3 regions of the Microbacterium sp. K36 genome follow, and region 2 is predicted to be linked to each of the others. Evidence: predicted binding sites of a transcription regulator. Region 2 holds the regulator's gene; each other region holds the start of a gene.
The links. Region 2 encodes HrcA, which represses chaperone genes, less so after heat shock. Its sites were predicted from a motif close to TTNGCACTCGNNNNNNNCGAGTGCNAA; they were not measured.

Region 1 (4,972 bases), on a different contig from region 2:
TCGGTGCTCGGGCAGCTCATCACGTCCGTCGTGATCGACCTGCTCTGGCCGGCGCAGGCGGGACCGGCGCTGTGGCAGGTGATCGCGATGGTGATCGTGGCCGTCGGCTCGGTGCTGGTCGCGGTGCCCTGGCGTCGACGCCGGCTCTAGGAGCGGTTCTTCTTGGCGGCCTTCTTGGCCTTCTTCTTTTCCTTCTTCTTTTCCTTCTTCTTCGCCTTCTTGTAGGCCTTCTTCTCGGCCTTCTGCTTCTCGGCCTCCTGTGCGGCCGCCTCAGCAGCCGCACGCGCCTCCGGAGAGAGTCTCGGCGGTCGGGTCAGGAGCGCGCGGGCGTCGACGGTCTTGCGGCGGCCCGGGCTCTTGCCCTCGGGTTTCGCCCCGACATAGAGCCAACCGAGGAGCTCCTCGTCCGGTCCCAGCCCGTGCATGCGCGCGACCGGTTCCGAGCGCGTGTAATGGCCGGTGCGCCAGATGACGCCCCATCCCGCCTCGTCGAGCAGCAGGCTCAGGACGTGAGCGACGCCGGAGGCCACCGCCTCCTGCTCCCAGCGTGGGACCTTCTCGCTCGCCCGGTAGCTCGCGACGACGGCGATGAGGAGCGGGGCTCTCAGCGGTTTCGCAGACGGCTCGGCGTCCCCCTGCGCCTCCGCGATCGCGGCACCGAGCGCCTCGCGGTCCTGGCCGCGCAGCTCGATCAGACGCCAGGGGCGCAGGGACGAGTGATCGGCGACGCGACCGGCGGCGCCGATGAGTGCCACAAGCTCCTCGCGCCCCGGGGCGGTGTCCCCGACCTTCGACCAGGACTGCCGTGCGCGGACGGCGTCGAGGGCGCTCACGACTCGTCGGGCGTGAAGTTCAGCGCGATCGAGTTCATGCAGTAGCGGTCACCGGTGGGGGTGCCGAAGCCGTCCGGGAAGACGTGGCCGAGGTGCGAACCACAGGATGCGCAGCGGACCTCGGTGCGGACCATGCCGAGGCTGTCGTCCTCGAGCAGCTCGACGGCGTCCGGCCGGACCGACTCGTAGAAGCTCGGCCAGCCGCAGCCGGAATCGAACTTCGTGCCGCTCTTGAACAGCTCGGCTCCGCAGGCGCCGCAGGTGTAGAGGCCGGCGCGCTCCTCATCGAGCAGCTCACCGGTCCACGCCCGCTCGGTCGCCGCCTGGCGCAGCACGGCGTACTGCTCTTCGCCGAGCTCGTCGCGCCATTCGTCTTCGGTCTTGTTCACGCTGTAGGGCATCGTGTCCTCCTGAGTCCCCTCCATTCTCCCTTGTGCAGGGCCCTCATGGCGCTCCCCGTCAGAATGGACGCATGAAGGACGCCGTGCAGGAGCGCTATGCCCGATTCGCGGCCGCGGAGGCTCCGGGGCGCAGCGCCCTGTACGGGGAGTGGGCGGCCGGGGTCGCCGAAGACGGCGAGATCAGCGAGGTGCTGCTGCGGATCCCCGCGACCCGTCGCCAGCCTCCGCTGGTGTTCGCCGTGTCCCGCCTGCTCGGCGCCGGTCACGGTCCGTACCGCGAGTGGCGTCGCTTCGTCCTGACCAATGCCACTCGACTCGTCGAGGAATGCACGAGGCGCGCCCTGCAGACCAACGAGCCCCTCCGCACCGCGGCACTGCTTCCGGTGCTCTCCGAGATCGAGGGCCCGATCGCGCTGCTGGAGGTCGGCGCCTCCGCAGGCCTCTGCCTCTACCCCGATCGCTACTCGTACCGTTTCACCGACGACGGCGGGTCCGTTCGTCACGCGCTCGACCCCCTCGACGGTCCCTCCAGCGTGGTGCTGGAGAGCATCGTCACCGGCGACCTCCCCCCGCTGCGCATGCCGGAGGTGGTGTGGCGCGCCGGGATCGACCTCGCCCCGCTGGACGCCGCCGACGACGAGGATCGGCGCTGGTTGCGGGCCCTCGTCTGGCCGGGAGAGGAGGGGAGGGAGCAGCGCATCACCGCCGCCCTCGACATCGCGGCCGCCGAACCGCCGCTTCTCGTCGCCGGGGACGCGATCGCCCATCTGGAGGAACTGGCAGGAGCCGCGCCGGCCGACGCCACGCTGGTGATCACGACCCCCGGGGTTCTCGTGCACATCCCCCGGGAGCAGCGCGAGGCGCTGATCGAGACGATCGCGGCGCTGCCCGCGCGCTGGGTCACGATCGACCCGCCCGCTCTCCTCGACGTCTGGGACCCACCGGTCGCCGGTGAGGCCTGGCCCGGATTCGTCGTCGCGCTCGACGGGCGGGTGCGCGCCGCTGCCGACCCGCTCGGCGCCCGGTGGGAGTGGCGCGCGGGCGATCCGTCGACCACGACCTAGTCTGAGGGCATGCCCGCTGACCACCTCACGGAGCGCGATCGCGCGATCCTCGCCCTGGAGGCCGCCTGGCCGCGCCACGGCGGTATGAAAGAGGAGGCCATCCGCGTGCGACTGGGCATGAGCGCGGCGCGGTACTACCAGCTCCTCGCCCGTCTCATCGACTCCGAGGCGGCCCTCGCCTTCGATCCGATCCTCGTCGGCCGACTGCGTCGGCTGCGGGACGCCAGAAGCGCACGGCGCTCGTCCCGGATCCCCGGATTCACCGGATGACCTGATCCTGCGGGGTCAGGCTCGTCGTAGAACGGTTTGCCAGGGACGTGCCGCTAGCATCGAGGGGTGTCCAAGCCCCCCCGTGACCGTTTCGACGAGGTCCCCCGTTCCACCGGACGTGTGGGAGCACACCGCGCCGAAGCTCCGGGGATGAACGGCTGGGTCGTGCTCCTGTGGTCGTTCGTCGCCGCTCTCGTGCTCATCATCGCCGGCATCTTCGGCGCTCTGGCCGTCATGGGACGGATCGACCTCTTTCCGGAGCCCACCTCGTCCGTCGCCCCCACGCCGGAGCAGACCGGGGTGATCGATCCGACCTACTCGGTGCTCATCCTCAACGCGACGCCCGACAGCGGGCTCGACGATCAGATGCGCGACACCCTCATCAATGCGGGCTGGGCCGCGGACACCGTGCTCGCGAGCGACAGCGCCAGCGACGATTTCGAGACGACGACCGTCTACTACGTCAGCGCCGAGGACGAGGAGGCCGCGAAGGGCCTCGCCGGCGTCATCGGCGGCGCCGAGGTGCAGCAGAGCGACTACTACGCCGGCCAGACGGAGGACGGGCAGAAGCAGCTCACCATCGTGATCGGCGTCGACCGGGCCGCATCGGTGCCCGGGACTCCCGCGCCCTGACCCTCGCCCGACTCCCGGATGACGCGGCTTGCACTCGATGGTGTCGAGTGCCAGAATGGCGTTAGCACTCTCTCACTCTGAGTGCTAAACCCACCGTCTACGTCCAGGAGGGACGACAAAACTCATGGCAAAGATCATCGCCTTCGATGAGGAGGCCCGCCGCGGCCTCGAGCGTGGCCTCAACATCCTCGCCGACGCGGTCAAGGTGACCCTCGGCCCGCGTGGTCGCAACGTCGTGCTCGAGAAGAAGTGGGGCGCCCCCACGATCACGAACGACGGTGTCTCCATCGCCAAGGAGATCGAGCTGGACGACCCGTACGAGAAGATCGGCGCGGAGCTCGTCAAGGAGGTCGCCAAGAAGACCGACGACGTCGCCGGTGACGGCACGACGACCGCCACGGTCCTCGCCCAGGCCCTGGTCCGCGAGGGCCTGCGCAACGTCGCGGCCGGCGCCGACCCCATCTCCCTCAAGCGCGGCATCGAGAAGGCCGTCGCCGCCATCACCGAGGAGCTGCTGAGCTCGGCGAAGGAGATCGACTCCAAGGAGCAGATCGCCGCGACCGCCTCCATCTCCGCCGCCGACCCCGCGATCGGCGAGCTCATCGCCGAGGCCATCGACAAGGTGGGCAAGGAAGGCGTCGTCACCGTCGAGGAGTCGCAGACCTTCGGCACCGAGCTCGAGCTCACCGAGGGCATGCGCTTCGACAAGGGCTACCTGAACCCGTACTTCGTCACGGACCCGGAGCGCCAGGAAGCCGTCTTCGAGGACCCGTACATCCTCATCGCGAACCAGAAGGTCTCCAACATCAAGGACCTGCTGCCCATCGTCGACAAGGTGATCCAGGACGGCAAGGAGCTCGTCATCATCGCCGAGGACGTCGAGGGTGAGGCCCTCGCGACCCTCGTGCTGAACAAGCTCAAGGGCATCTTCAAGTCGGTCGCCGTCAAGGCTCCCGGCTTCGGCGACCGTCGCAAGGCGCAGCTGCAGGACATCGCGATCCTCACGGGTGGCCAGGTCATCACCGAAGAGGTGGGCCTGAAGCTCGAGAACGCCACGCTCGACCTGCTGGGTCGTGCGCGCAAGGTCATCGTCACCAAGGACGAGACCACGATCGTCGAGGGTGCCGGCGAGGCCGACCAGATCGAGGGTCGCGTCACGCAGATCCGTCGCGAGATCGAGAACACCGACAGCGACTACGACCGCGAGAAGCTGCAGGAGCGCCTGGCGAAGCTCGCCGGTGGTGTGGCCGTCATCAAGGCCGGTGCGGCGACCGAGGTCGAGCTCAAGGAGCGCAAGCACCGCATCGAGGACGCCGTCCGCAACGCGAAGGCCGCCGTCGAGGAGGGCATCGTCCCCGGTGGTGGCGTCGCCCTCATCCAGTCCGGCACGAAGGCTCTCGACGCTCTCTCGCTCGAGGGCGACGAGGCGACCGGCGCGAACATCGTCCGCGTGGCGATCGAGGCTCCGCTGAAGCAGATCGCGCTGAACGCCGGTCTCGAGCCGGGTGTCGTCGCCAACAAGGTGTCCGAGCTCCCCGCGGGCCAGGGCCTCAACGCCGCGAGCGGCGAGTACGGCGACATGTTCGCACAGGGCATCATCGACCCGGCGAAGGTCACGCGCTCTGCGCTGCAGAACGCCGCGTCGATCGCCGGTCTGTTCCTGACGACCGAGGCCGTCGTCGCCGACAAGCCGGAGAAGGCCGCCGCTCCCGCGGGTGACCCCACGGGCGGCATGGACTTCTGACCCTCTGAGAGGTTCAGAGACTCCGTC
Region 2 (4,972 bases):
CAATCCCATCGCGCCGAGCAAGCGCGACGTGGAGCCCCGGTACGACGCGGAGGGGATGCCCTTCGTGGGCGCGGGCATGACGCTCCACCTGCGAGGCCGCGTCGGCGGCATGCGCGCCGATTCCGAGCTGCGCGTGATCTCGGTCACCGAGGAGACCCGGCGGATCGGCTTCGTGCTGGGCACGGTCGGAGGCTCCGTCGTGAGCGGCGAGGAGTCGTTCGACGTGGACTGGCGAGAGGACAACGACGAGGTCTGGTTCACGGTGCGGGCCTTCGATGCCCCGAACACGCTGCTCTACCGTCTCGTCCCCGCTCTGATGAAGCGCCGCCGTCGCGAACTCTTCGCGCGCTACCTCCGCGCGATCTCTCCGCTCTACGCGACCCCGGTGTGATGGCGGGACCACTTCCGCTCGGGGATCCGGCGCCCGCGGACGGACGACTCCCCGCAGACCTTCCGATCTCCGCCGAGACGCCCTTCTCCGCCTATCTGCACATCCCGTTCTGCCGGGTGCGCTGCGGCTACTGCGACTTCAACACGTATACGTCCGGCGAGCTGCGCGGGGCGAAGCAGGAGGACTACGCGTCCACCCTCATCGGCGAGATCGCCCTGGCGCGTACGGTGCTGGACGAGGCCGGAGCGCTGCGCCCGATGGACACGGTGTTCTTCGGCGGCGGCACGCCCACCCTGCTCCCCGCGGGAGACCTCGCCCGCATGCTGGGAGCGGCCACCGCGGCGTTCGGACTCGCACCGGGCGCCGAGGTCACGGTCGAGGCCAATCCCGACACCGTGACCCCGGAGGTCGCGCACATCCTCGCCGAGGCGGGCGTTACGAGGCTGTCCATCGGCATGCAGTCCGCCGTCCCGCACGTCCTCGCCGCGCTCGACCGGACGCACCGGCCCGAGAACGTCAGCACCGCCGTCGCCGCGGCGAAGGAGGCAGGACTCGCGGTCAGCGTCGACCTCATCTACGGTGCACCGGGGGAGACTCTCGCCGACTGGGAGGCCTCGCTCGACGCCGCGCTGGCCCTGGAGTCCGATCACATCTCCGCATACGCCCTCATCATCGAGGACGGCACCAAGCTCGCTCGTCAGATCCGCCGCGGTGAGGTGCCGACCCCGGACGACGACCTCCAGGCCGACATGTACGAGCTGGCGGACGAGCGCCTCGCCGCCGCCGGGTTCGAGTGGTACGAGGTCAGCAACTGGGCTCGCAGCGAGGGGGAGCGGTCGCGTCACAACCTCGCGTACTGGCGGGGGAGCGACTGGTGGGGCTTCGGCCCCGGGGCGCACAGCCACGTCGCCGGCCTCCGGTGGTGGAACGTCAAGCATCCCGCTGCCTACGCGCAGCGGCTGGCCGCTTCCTCGTCGCCGGCGGCAGGGCGGGAGCGGCCGGACCAGGACGCGCAGACGCTCGAGCGCATCCTCCTCCTCAGTCGCATCCGTGAGGGGATCGCGGTGACCGACGTCCCGGAGCAGAACGGGGGGCGGGTGGCGGGGCTCATCGCCGACGGCCTGATCGACGCGGCGGCGGCGATCCGCGGGCGCGTCCAGCTCACGCTCCGCGGCCGTCTCCTCGCCGATGCCGTCGTGCGCGAGCTGACGGACTGAGCCGCGACGCCGGGCTGTCCGCCTTCGGAGATCTCCCGATCGCAGGAGGTAGGATTGGCACTCAGGGCGGCAGAGTGCCAGCATCCGGTCGGCGGGAAGGGGAACCCATGGTCACAGAGCGAGGGCTGCAGGTCCTCCGCGCGATCGTGCAGGACTACGTCGAGACGCACGAGCCCGTGGGCAGTCGTTCCATCGTCGACCGTCATTCCTTCGGCGTCTCGGCAGCGACCATCCGCAACGACATGGCGCAGCTGGAGGACGAGGAGCTGATCACGGCTCCGCACACGTCATCCGGACGCGTGCCGACGGACAAGGGCTACCGGGTGTTCGTCAACCACCTCGCCCAGCTCCGTCCTCTCTCCACCGCGCAGCGTTCCGCCATCGAGTCGTTCCTCGCCGATCCGGCCGACCTCGACGATCTGATGGTCCGGACGGTGCGCGTGCTCACGCAACTCACCGGACAGGTCGCGTTGGCGCAGTATCCGTCGTTCGCGAGAGCGCACGTGACCCACGTGGAGCTCGTCACGCTGGCCCCCAACCGGCTCCTCATCGTCCTCGTGACGGACGCGGGCGGGGTGTCCCAGCGGATCACCGCACTGCCGGACGCGATCGACGAAGCGGACCTCGCAGTGCTTCGCGCGCGACTGTCCGCCCTCATCACCGGGCAGGCGATCGCGTCGGCTTCCGACCGGCTTCAGGCACTCGTCGGCACGGAGGAGACGCCCCATGATCGTGTGCTCCGGGCAGTCGCCGGAGTCGTGATCGACGAACTCGGCGGCTTCCGGCAGGAGCGGCTCGTGATGGCGGGCGCGGCGACGCTGGCGCGGCGCGAGCAGGACTTCCGCGGCAGCATCCATCCCCTCCTCGAGGCCATCGAGGAACAGGTGACGCTGCTGCGGCTGATGAGCGAGATGGTGCCCGACGAGCACGGCCTCGCGGCGAGCATCGGCACCGAGAACGCCTCCTTCGGGCTCGGCGAGGCGTCGATCGTCGCCAGCAACTACGCGGCGCCCTCGGGGACCGCGCGGGTCGGTGTCATGGGGCCCACCCGGATGGACTATCCGAGCAACCTCGCGGCGGCACGGGCGGTCGCCCGCTACCTGTCGCGGATGCTCGACGACGACGAGGCCGGCCGCTGAGGCGGCCCCCACGGAAACACACGCAGAAGGGCGATTGTGGCGGACCACTACGAGGTTCTCGGGGTGTCCCGGGACGCTTCCACCGATGAGATCAAGAAGGCGTATCGGCGCCTGGCACGGCAGCTCCACCCGGACGTGAATCCGGGCGAGGAAGCCGCAGAGAAGTTCAAGCTCGTCACGCACGCCTACGATGTGCTGAGCGACGAGGAGTCACGCCGCCGCTACGACATGGGCGGCGGCGACGGCGCGAACAACTTCGGCGGCTTCGGCGGCTTCGGCGACATCTTCGAGACGTTCTTCGGGGCGTCGCAGGGTGGCGGACGCGGAGCCCGCCCGCGGTCGAGGCGTGAGCGCGGGCAGGACGCGCTCGTCCGGGTCACGCTCGATCTCGGCGACGTCGTCTTCGGTGCGCACCGCGACATCGAGGTCGACACAGCCGTGCTCTGCGAGACCTGTCAGGGTTCCTGCTGCCAGGAGGGCACCTCGCCGGTCACCTGCGACATCTGCGGTGGCACCGGTCACGTGCAGCGTCAGGTGCGGAGCCTCCTCGGCAACGTCGTGACCTCCCAGCCGTGCGGCACGTGCGAGGGCTACGGCACGACCATCCCGTACCCCTGCGGCACCTGCGGCGGGCAGGGACGCGTCCGCTCCCGCCGTACGGTCTCCCTCGACATCCCGGCAGGCGTCGAGACCGGCCTGCGGCTGCAGCTCCCCGGCTCCGGCGAGGTCGGCCGCGCGGGCGGCCCGAACGGCGACCTCTACGTGGAGGTCACGGTCAACCCGCACCCCGCGTTCAGCCGTGACGGCGACGACCTGCTCGCCACGCTCGAGGTGTCCATGACCGATGCCATCCTCGGTACCGAGACCTCGATCGAGGGACTCGACGGGGAGGTCGACCTGGAGATCCGCGCGGGCGTGCAGTCCGGCGATGTGCTGACCGTCAAGGGGCGGGGCATCACGCCGCTGCGCGGCACGCAGCGCGGCGACCTCCGCGTCGGCGTGCAGGTGGTCACCCCCACCAAGCTCGACTCCGCGCAGCGCAAGCTCATCGAGGACTTCGCCAAGAAGAACAAGGCGCCGGGCCCGCAGCTCGCGCAGTTCCAGCAGGGCCTGTTCTCCAAGCTCCGCGACCGGTTCCGCACCCACTGATCGTGGCGCTGCACTTCCTCGTCGAATCCGCGGGCGACGCCGCGGTGGGCGGTCTCGTGGCGCTCACCGGGGCCGAGGCGAAGCATGCGGCCGTCGTCCGGCGACTCCGCGTCGGTGAGGCCGTCACGGTCGGCGATGGCCGGGGCGTCTGGCTGACCGGCGTCGCCGAAGAGGTGTCGCCGTCGCGCGTCGACGTCCGGATCGCCGAGCGCGTCGAGCACGAGCCCGCGAGTCCGCGCCTCGTGCTCGTGCAGGCGCTGGCGAAGGGCGACCGCGACGAACTCGCCGTGCAGGCCGCGTGCGAGCTCGGCGTCGACGAGGTCGTGCCCTGGCAGGCGGGGCGCAGCGTGTCCCGCTGGGAGGGACCGAAGGCCGTGAAGGGACGCGAGCGCTGGGCGACGATCGTCCGCGAGGCGGCCAAGCAGGCGCACCGGGCCTGGGTGCCCGAGGTGGCCGCGCCGGAGTCGACCGCGCAGCTCGCGGCCCGGGCGGCGACGCAACGGGTGCTGCTGCTCGACCCGACCGCTCCCGCCCGGCTCTCCGCGCTCGTTCCCGATGACCGCGACCTCGTGCTCGTGGTGGGGCCGGAAGGCGGGATCGCTCCGGAGGAGCTCGAAAAGCTCACGGCGGCGGGCGCCGAGCGCGTTCTCCTCGGCGACACCGTGCTGCGCACGTCGACCGCGGGTCCCGCGGCGATCGCCGTGCTGTCGGCCGCCCTCGGCCGGTGGTGACCGGCCGCGCCGCGCGTCCCCCCAGTAAGCTGAGAGCATGAGCGAACCCTCGATCTTCACGCGCATCCTCACCGGGGACGTCCCGGGCGAGATCCTGCTCGACACGGGCCGCGTCTTCGCGATCCGCGACATCGATCCGCAGGCGCCGCTCCATGTGCTCGTCATCCCCAAGACCGAGGAGTACCGCGACGTCACCGAACTCGCGGCCGGGGACCCCGCTCTGCTGGCCGAGATGGTCGCCGCGGCGAAGCGCATCGCCGACGAGCACGCGAACGGCGAGTACCGCCTCATCTTCAACAACGGCGCGAGCGTCGCGCAGTCCGTCTTCCACGTGCACGCCCATGT
Region 3 (4,972 bases), on a different contig from region 2:
TCCGCCGCGATGTCCGGGCCCTCCACCGAGCCGGCCTTCAGCGCGGCCAGAGCGATCAGCACCACGGCGTCGTACGCCTCGGCCGAGTACGTCACGGCGTCGATCGGGTCGTTGCCCTCGGCCGTCCAGACCGCGTTGAGCTGGTCGAGGAAGTCCTGCGGCAGCTCGGCGCCGGCGCGGGTGCCCTTCGAGCCCTCGAGGCTGACGGACACGTCCGCGCCCCAGTCCTTGAGGTTGCCGTCGACGAGGTACAGCGACCCCGTGTCGACCCCGGCGTTGCCGAGCAGCGGCGCGATGGTGGCGAACTGGTCGTAGGAGACGACCGCGACCGCATCCGGCTTCGCCGCGGCGATCTCCGAGACCTGGGCGTTGAACTGACCGTCGCCCTGGTTGTACGACGCGTCGGCGACGACCTCGCCACCGGTGCTCTCGAACGTGGCCTTGATCGCCTCGAACAGACCCGTGCCGTACGGGTCGTTCTGGTAGATGATGCCCAGCGTCTTGTGGCCGTCCTCGGCGATCTCGTTGCCGAGCACCTCGCCCTGCAGGTTGTCGCTCGGGGCGGTGCGGAAGTACAGCGGGTTGATGCCCGTGAAGTCCGGCGAGGTGTTGGACGGGGACACCGTCAGGATGTCCGCGCCCGCGTTGCCGTCGAGGATGAGCTTGGTGACGCTCGAGGACGCCGCGCCGATCATGGCGGTGATGCCGTCGTTGCGCAGGTTGGTGATGGAGGTCTCGTAGGCCTTGTTGTCGAGGTCGCCCTCGTCTGCCGTGCTGAGGTCGATCGTGATGCCGGCGTCGGCCTCGTTGATCTGGTCCACGGCGAGCTGGACGCCGGCCTCCATCGGCGCGCCCAGGAACGCGAGCGTACCGGTGGCGGGCAGCAGCGAACCGAGCTTGAGCGTCAGGTCGGCGGCGGGCTTGTCGCCACCCCCGTCCGACGGCTCCGCGTTCGGCGTGCTGCTGCAGCCCGCGATGATGAGGGCGGAGGCGCTGACCAGCGCGATCCCGGCGAAGATCCTCGCGCTGCGCGAGCCCTTCAGTGCGTTCATGATGCTCCCTTGCGTAAACGAACGTGGATGGTGACCACAGTCGGGTGCTCTAACACTAGGGCGTGCGCCCCGCGCGCAGGAGGGGCAAGTATCTCGGTGCGTTAACGATCCAGGACCGCTGTTTCCGCCTGTGGGCGGGCGGGATCAGAGCCCCGCGGCGGGGGCGTCCCGCCGGCCGCGCCGTGCGGCGAGGAGCAGATCGACGACGAAGACCGCGATCGCGATCCACACCAGGACGAACCCGATCCAGCGCTCCGCCGGCATCGGCTCGTGCAGCACGACGACCCCGATCAGGAACTGCAGGACGGGGGTGAGGAACTGCAGCATGCCGATCACGGCGAGGTCGACCCGACGCGTGCCGGCCGCGAACAGCAGCAGAGGGACGGCGGTGGCCACACCCGCGAACGCCAGCAGCACGGCGTGCGACCAGCCCGCCGTCCCCATGGTCAGACCGACGGGCGTCGTCGCCACGATCACGAGCTGCACCACCGCGATGGGGATCAGCCAGAACGACTCGAGCGTCAGCCCGCTCACCGCGTCGACGGCGCGACCGATCTTCTTCTTGATGAGTCCGTACAGACCGAAGGACGCCGTGAGGGTCAGGGCGATCCAGGGGATGTGGCCGTACGCCAGGACGATGACGACCACCGCGGCGGCCGCGATGCCGACGGCCACCCATTGCAGCCGGCGGATGCGCTCCTTGAGCACGAAGACGCCGAGCAGCACGGTCGTGATGGGGTTGATGAAGTAGCCGAGCGCCGTCTCCACCACGTTCCCGCTCAGCGTGCCGAGGACGAACACCTGCCAGTTGACGTAGATGAGGAGGCCGGCCAGGGCCGTCCAGCCCAGCAGTCGCGGGCTCCGGACGATCGCGAGGAAGGCGGGCCATCCCCTCGTGACCGTGAGCAGCAGGAGACAGAAGACGAAGGAGAGCAGCACCCGCCAGGCGACGACCTCCCACGGACCGGTCGGCTGCAGCAGGAGGAAGTAGAGCGGCAGGACGCCCCACAGCAGATAGGCGCTCCCGGCGTAGGCGATACCCGCCGTCCGGGTGGCGCGGGTCGTCTCGGGGGTCACCGCACAACCCTATGCCCGCGAGGACCAGGGTCGCGCCGCTCAGGATGCCGAAGAGGGCCCGGATGCCGAAGCATCCGGGCCCTCTTCGAACCGGGCTCCCGTCCGGCGGGCGGAGGGAACCGGGTGTGCGATCAGCGGACGACGACCGCCAGGACGTCGCGAGCCGACAGGACGAGGAACTCGTCTGCACCGAACTTCACCTCGGTGCCGCCGTACTTGCTGTAGAGCACGCGGTCGCCGACGGCGACGTCGAGCGGGACGCGGTTGCCGTTGTCGTCGATACGGCCGGGGCCGACCGCCACGACCTCGCCCTCCTGGGGCTTCTCCTTGGCGGTGTCGGGGATGACCAGGCCACTCGCGGTGGTCTGCTCGGCCTCGACCTGCTTGATGACGATGCGGTCCTCGAGCGGCTTGATGGAAACCGACACGGTCTACCTCTTCTTTCTTGACGCTGACACGAAAGACTCGTTCGCACTCTCAACCCGAGAGTGCTAATGCCAGTGTAGGCGGTCGGCTGGCACTCATGCAATGCGAGTGCCAACCCGGGTCGGGGCGGCGAGCGCGCCGTAGGCTGGGAGGGTGGAGATGTCCGAGCTGCGCGCCCTGCTGACCCCCGCCGGCCTCGAGCTGCTCGATGCGCTCGGGCCGGTCACCTCCACCGCGGAGGCCGCAGCCGCCGTCTCCCGGCTGCGCGCCGCCGGCCACTCCCCCGACCTCGTCTCCGCCGTGGTCGGACAAGCGCACCTGCGCGCGAAGGCCGCGGCGAAGTTCGGCCCGTTCGCCGCCCGCATGCTCTTCACCCGCGCCGGCCTCGAGCAGGCCACCCGTCTGAGCGTCGCCGCTCGCCACGCCCAGCGGATCCGCAGGGCCGGCCTCACGCGCGTCGCCGACCTCGGCTGCGGGATCGGCGGCGACGCCCTCGCTTTCGCCGGCGCCGGGCTGGCGGTGCACGCGGTGGACGCCGACGAGGTGACCGCGGCCCTCGCCGCCTACAACCTCGCCCCGTTCGGCGACGACGCCACGGTGCGCCACGCGACCGCGGAGGAGGCCCTCGGAGAACCGGTCCCCGGCCAGGCGATCTGGATGGACCCCGCCCGCCGCACCTCCGGGCACAGCGAGACCCGGCGCATCTCCGCCCACGACTACTCGCCGTCCCTCGATTGGGCGTTCGCCGTCGCTGCGCAACGCCCCACCGGGATCAAGCTCGGGCCCGCCCACGACCGCGATGCCCTGCCCACGGACGCGGAGACGCAGTGGGTCAGCGCCGACGGGAGCGTGGTCGAACTCCTGGTGTGGTCGCGCGAGCTCGCGAGGGAAGGGGTGCGGCGCTCCGCACTCGTCATCCGCGGCGAGCGCTCGCACGAGCTCACCGGCGCCGCAGACGCCGAGGATGCTCCGGTCCGTGCGCTCGGGGCCTTCCTCCACGAGCCGGACGGGGCCGTCATCCGGGCCCGGCTCATCGGCGACGTCGCCCGCAGCCTCGATGCGGGGATGCTCGATCCGCGCATCGCGTACCTGACCTCGGACGCCGCCCTGACGAGCCCGTTCGTGCAGTCCTTCCGCGTCCGGGAGACGCTGCCGATCACCCCGAAGACGATCAACGCGGCCCTGAAGACCCACGGCATCGGCCGCATCGAGATCAAGAAGCGCGGGGTGGACGTCGATCCGGCGGCCTTCCGGCGCAAGCTGACCCTCCGAGGCGATGCCGAGGCGACCCTGATCCTCGCCCGCTTCGGCGATCAGCGCCGCGCGATCCTCGCCGACCGGGTGCCCGCCGCGGAGTGAGAGCGCGTCAGCCCTCCGGGTCGCGGCCCGGGATGTCGACGCGGATCGGATCCCCGGGCGGGCCGGTGGTCACCAGGTAGGACTCGCCCGTCGTCTCGTCGACGACGGCGGGGCCCGAGGTCACGGTGAGATAGGGCGTCTGCCATCGCGTGAAGTCCACCTCGATCACGGACGCCGACAGCAGCTCCCCGGTCTCCTGGTCGACATCGAGCAGCTGCACGCGGAGCCCGGACTGCACCGCTTCGTCGATCGTGGCGCACTGGCGCGAGCCGTCGGCGTCGACGATCAGGCAGCGCTGGGCGGGCCCGTTCTCCGCACTGCGGTCGCCGAGCCAGACCGGCTGCCCGCGGAAGGATCCGAGGACGGAGAGGCCCAGGTCGTAGCCGTCGCCGACGAGCTCCTCCGCCCTCGTCCGCTCCGCCTCACCGAACTGGGCGACGAGTGTCGAGCCGCCTCCCCTGCGCTGGATGCTCACCATCGGCTCGTCCGCGGTGGAGAAGAGCATGACCGCCGTCACGCTCTCGAAGGAGAAGGAGCCCTCCTCGTCGTCCGCTGCGGAGGTCGGGACGGGGAGCGAGGCGTACAGGCCCGGCCCGGCCTCCTCCCCCTTCAGACAGGTCGACTGGGAGTCCGCGTCGACGTCGAGGATCAGACACCGGCTGGCCCCGTCGTCCTGCGTGGCGAACCAGGCGAGCGCGCCCTCCGCCTCCGCCACCGGACGCACGGAGCCGGGGTCGTAGCCCTCACCGGCGAGTTCGATCCGCCGGTCCTCCTGCGCCTCCGTCAAGGCGAACGTATCGGACCGCGGGGTGAACCACGCCCAGCCCGCCCCCACGCCGATGGCGAGGAGTGCCGCCGCCGCGACGAGCACCGGCACGAGACCGCGGCGGTTCGCGGCCGGCGCCTCGGTCAGGGAGACGTCGTCCGAGGTGGCCGGAGGGGTGTCCTCCGCGTCCGACACGTCCTCCGGCGCCCGGCGACCGGTCGCGGACTCCGGCGCGTCATCGCCGACGGATGGCGACTCCGCCGGCTCGTCCTGCGCGAAAGGAGTCCGACGA

Region 1: the regulator HrcA is predicted to act here: its motif matches at 3,263-3,289, upstream of groL (chaperonin GroEL).
Region 3: the regulator HrcA is predicted to act here: its motif matches at 2,644-2,670, upstream of groES (co-chaperone GroES).

Annotation. Positions count from the first base shown of each region.
Region 1 covers NZ_SSDN01000062.1:44,655-49,626, reverse strand. Annotated here, with positions in the region: gene DW296_RS06330 (DMT family transporter) at 1-150, shown strand, start outside; gene DW296_RS06325 (nitroreductase family protein) at 147-833, opposite strand; gene msrB (peptide-methionine (R)-S-oxide reductase MsrB) at 830-1,234, opposite strand; gene DW296_RS06315 (DUF2332 domain-containing protein) at 1,306-2,298, shown strand; gene DW296_RS06310 (DUF3263 domain-containing protein) at 2,308-2,568, shown strand; gene DW296_RS06305 (LytR C-terminal domain-containing protein) at 2,635-3,201, shown strand; gene groL (chaperonin GroEL) at 3,326-4,945, shown strand.
Region 2 covers NZ_SSDN01000092.1:93,773-98,744, reverse strand. Annotated here, with positions in the region: gene DW296_RS12690 (DUF1990 family protein) at 1-391, shown strand, start outside; gene hemW (radical SAM family heme chaperone HemW) at 391-1,608, shown strand; gene hrcA (heat-inducible transcriptional repressor HrcA) at 1,716-2,747, shown strand; gene dnaJ (molecular chaperone DnaJ) at 2,784-3,896, shown strand; gene DW296_RS12670 (16S rRNA (uracil(1498)-N(3))-methyltransferase) at 3,899-4,627, shown strand; gene DW296_RS12665 (HIT domain-containing protein) at 4,665-4,972, shown strand, end outside.
Region 3 covers NZ_SSDN01000098.1:17,460-22,431, reverse strand. Annotated here, with positions in the region: gene DW296_RS13950 (ABC transporter substrate-binding protein) at 1-1,052, opposite strand, end outside; gene rarD (EamA family transporter RarD) at 1,197-2,129, opposite strand; gene groES (co-chaperone GroES) at 2,261-2,557, opposite strand; gene DW296_RS13935 (class I SAM-dependent methyltransferase) at 2,709-3,914, shown strand; gene DW296_RS13930 (hypothetical protein) at 3,922-4,972, opposite strand, start outside.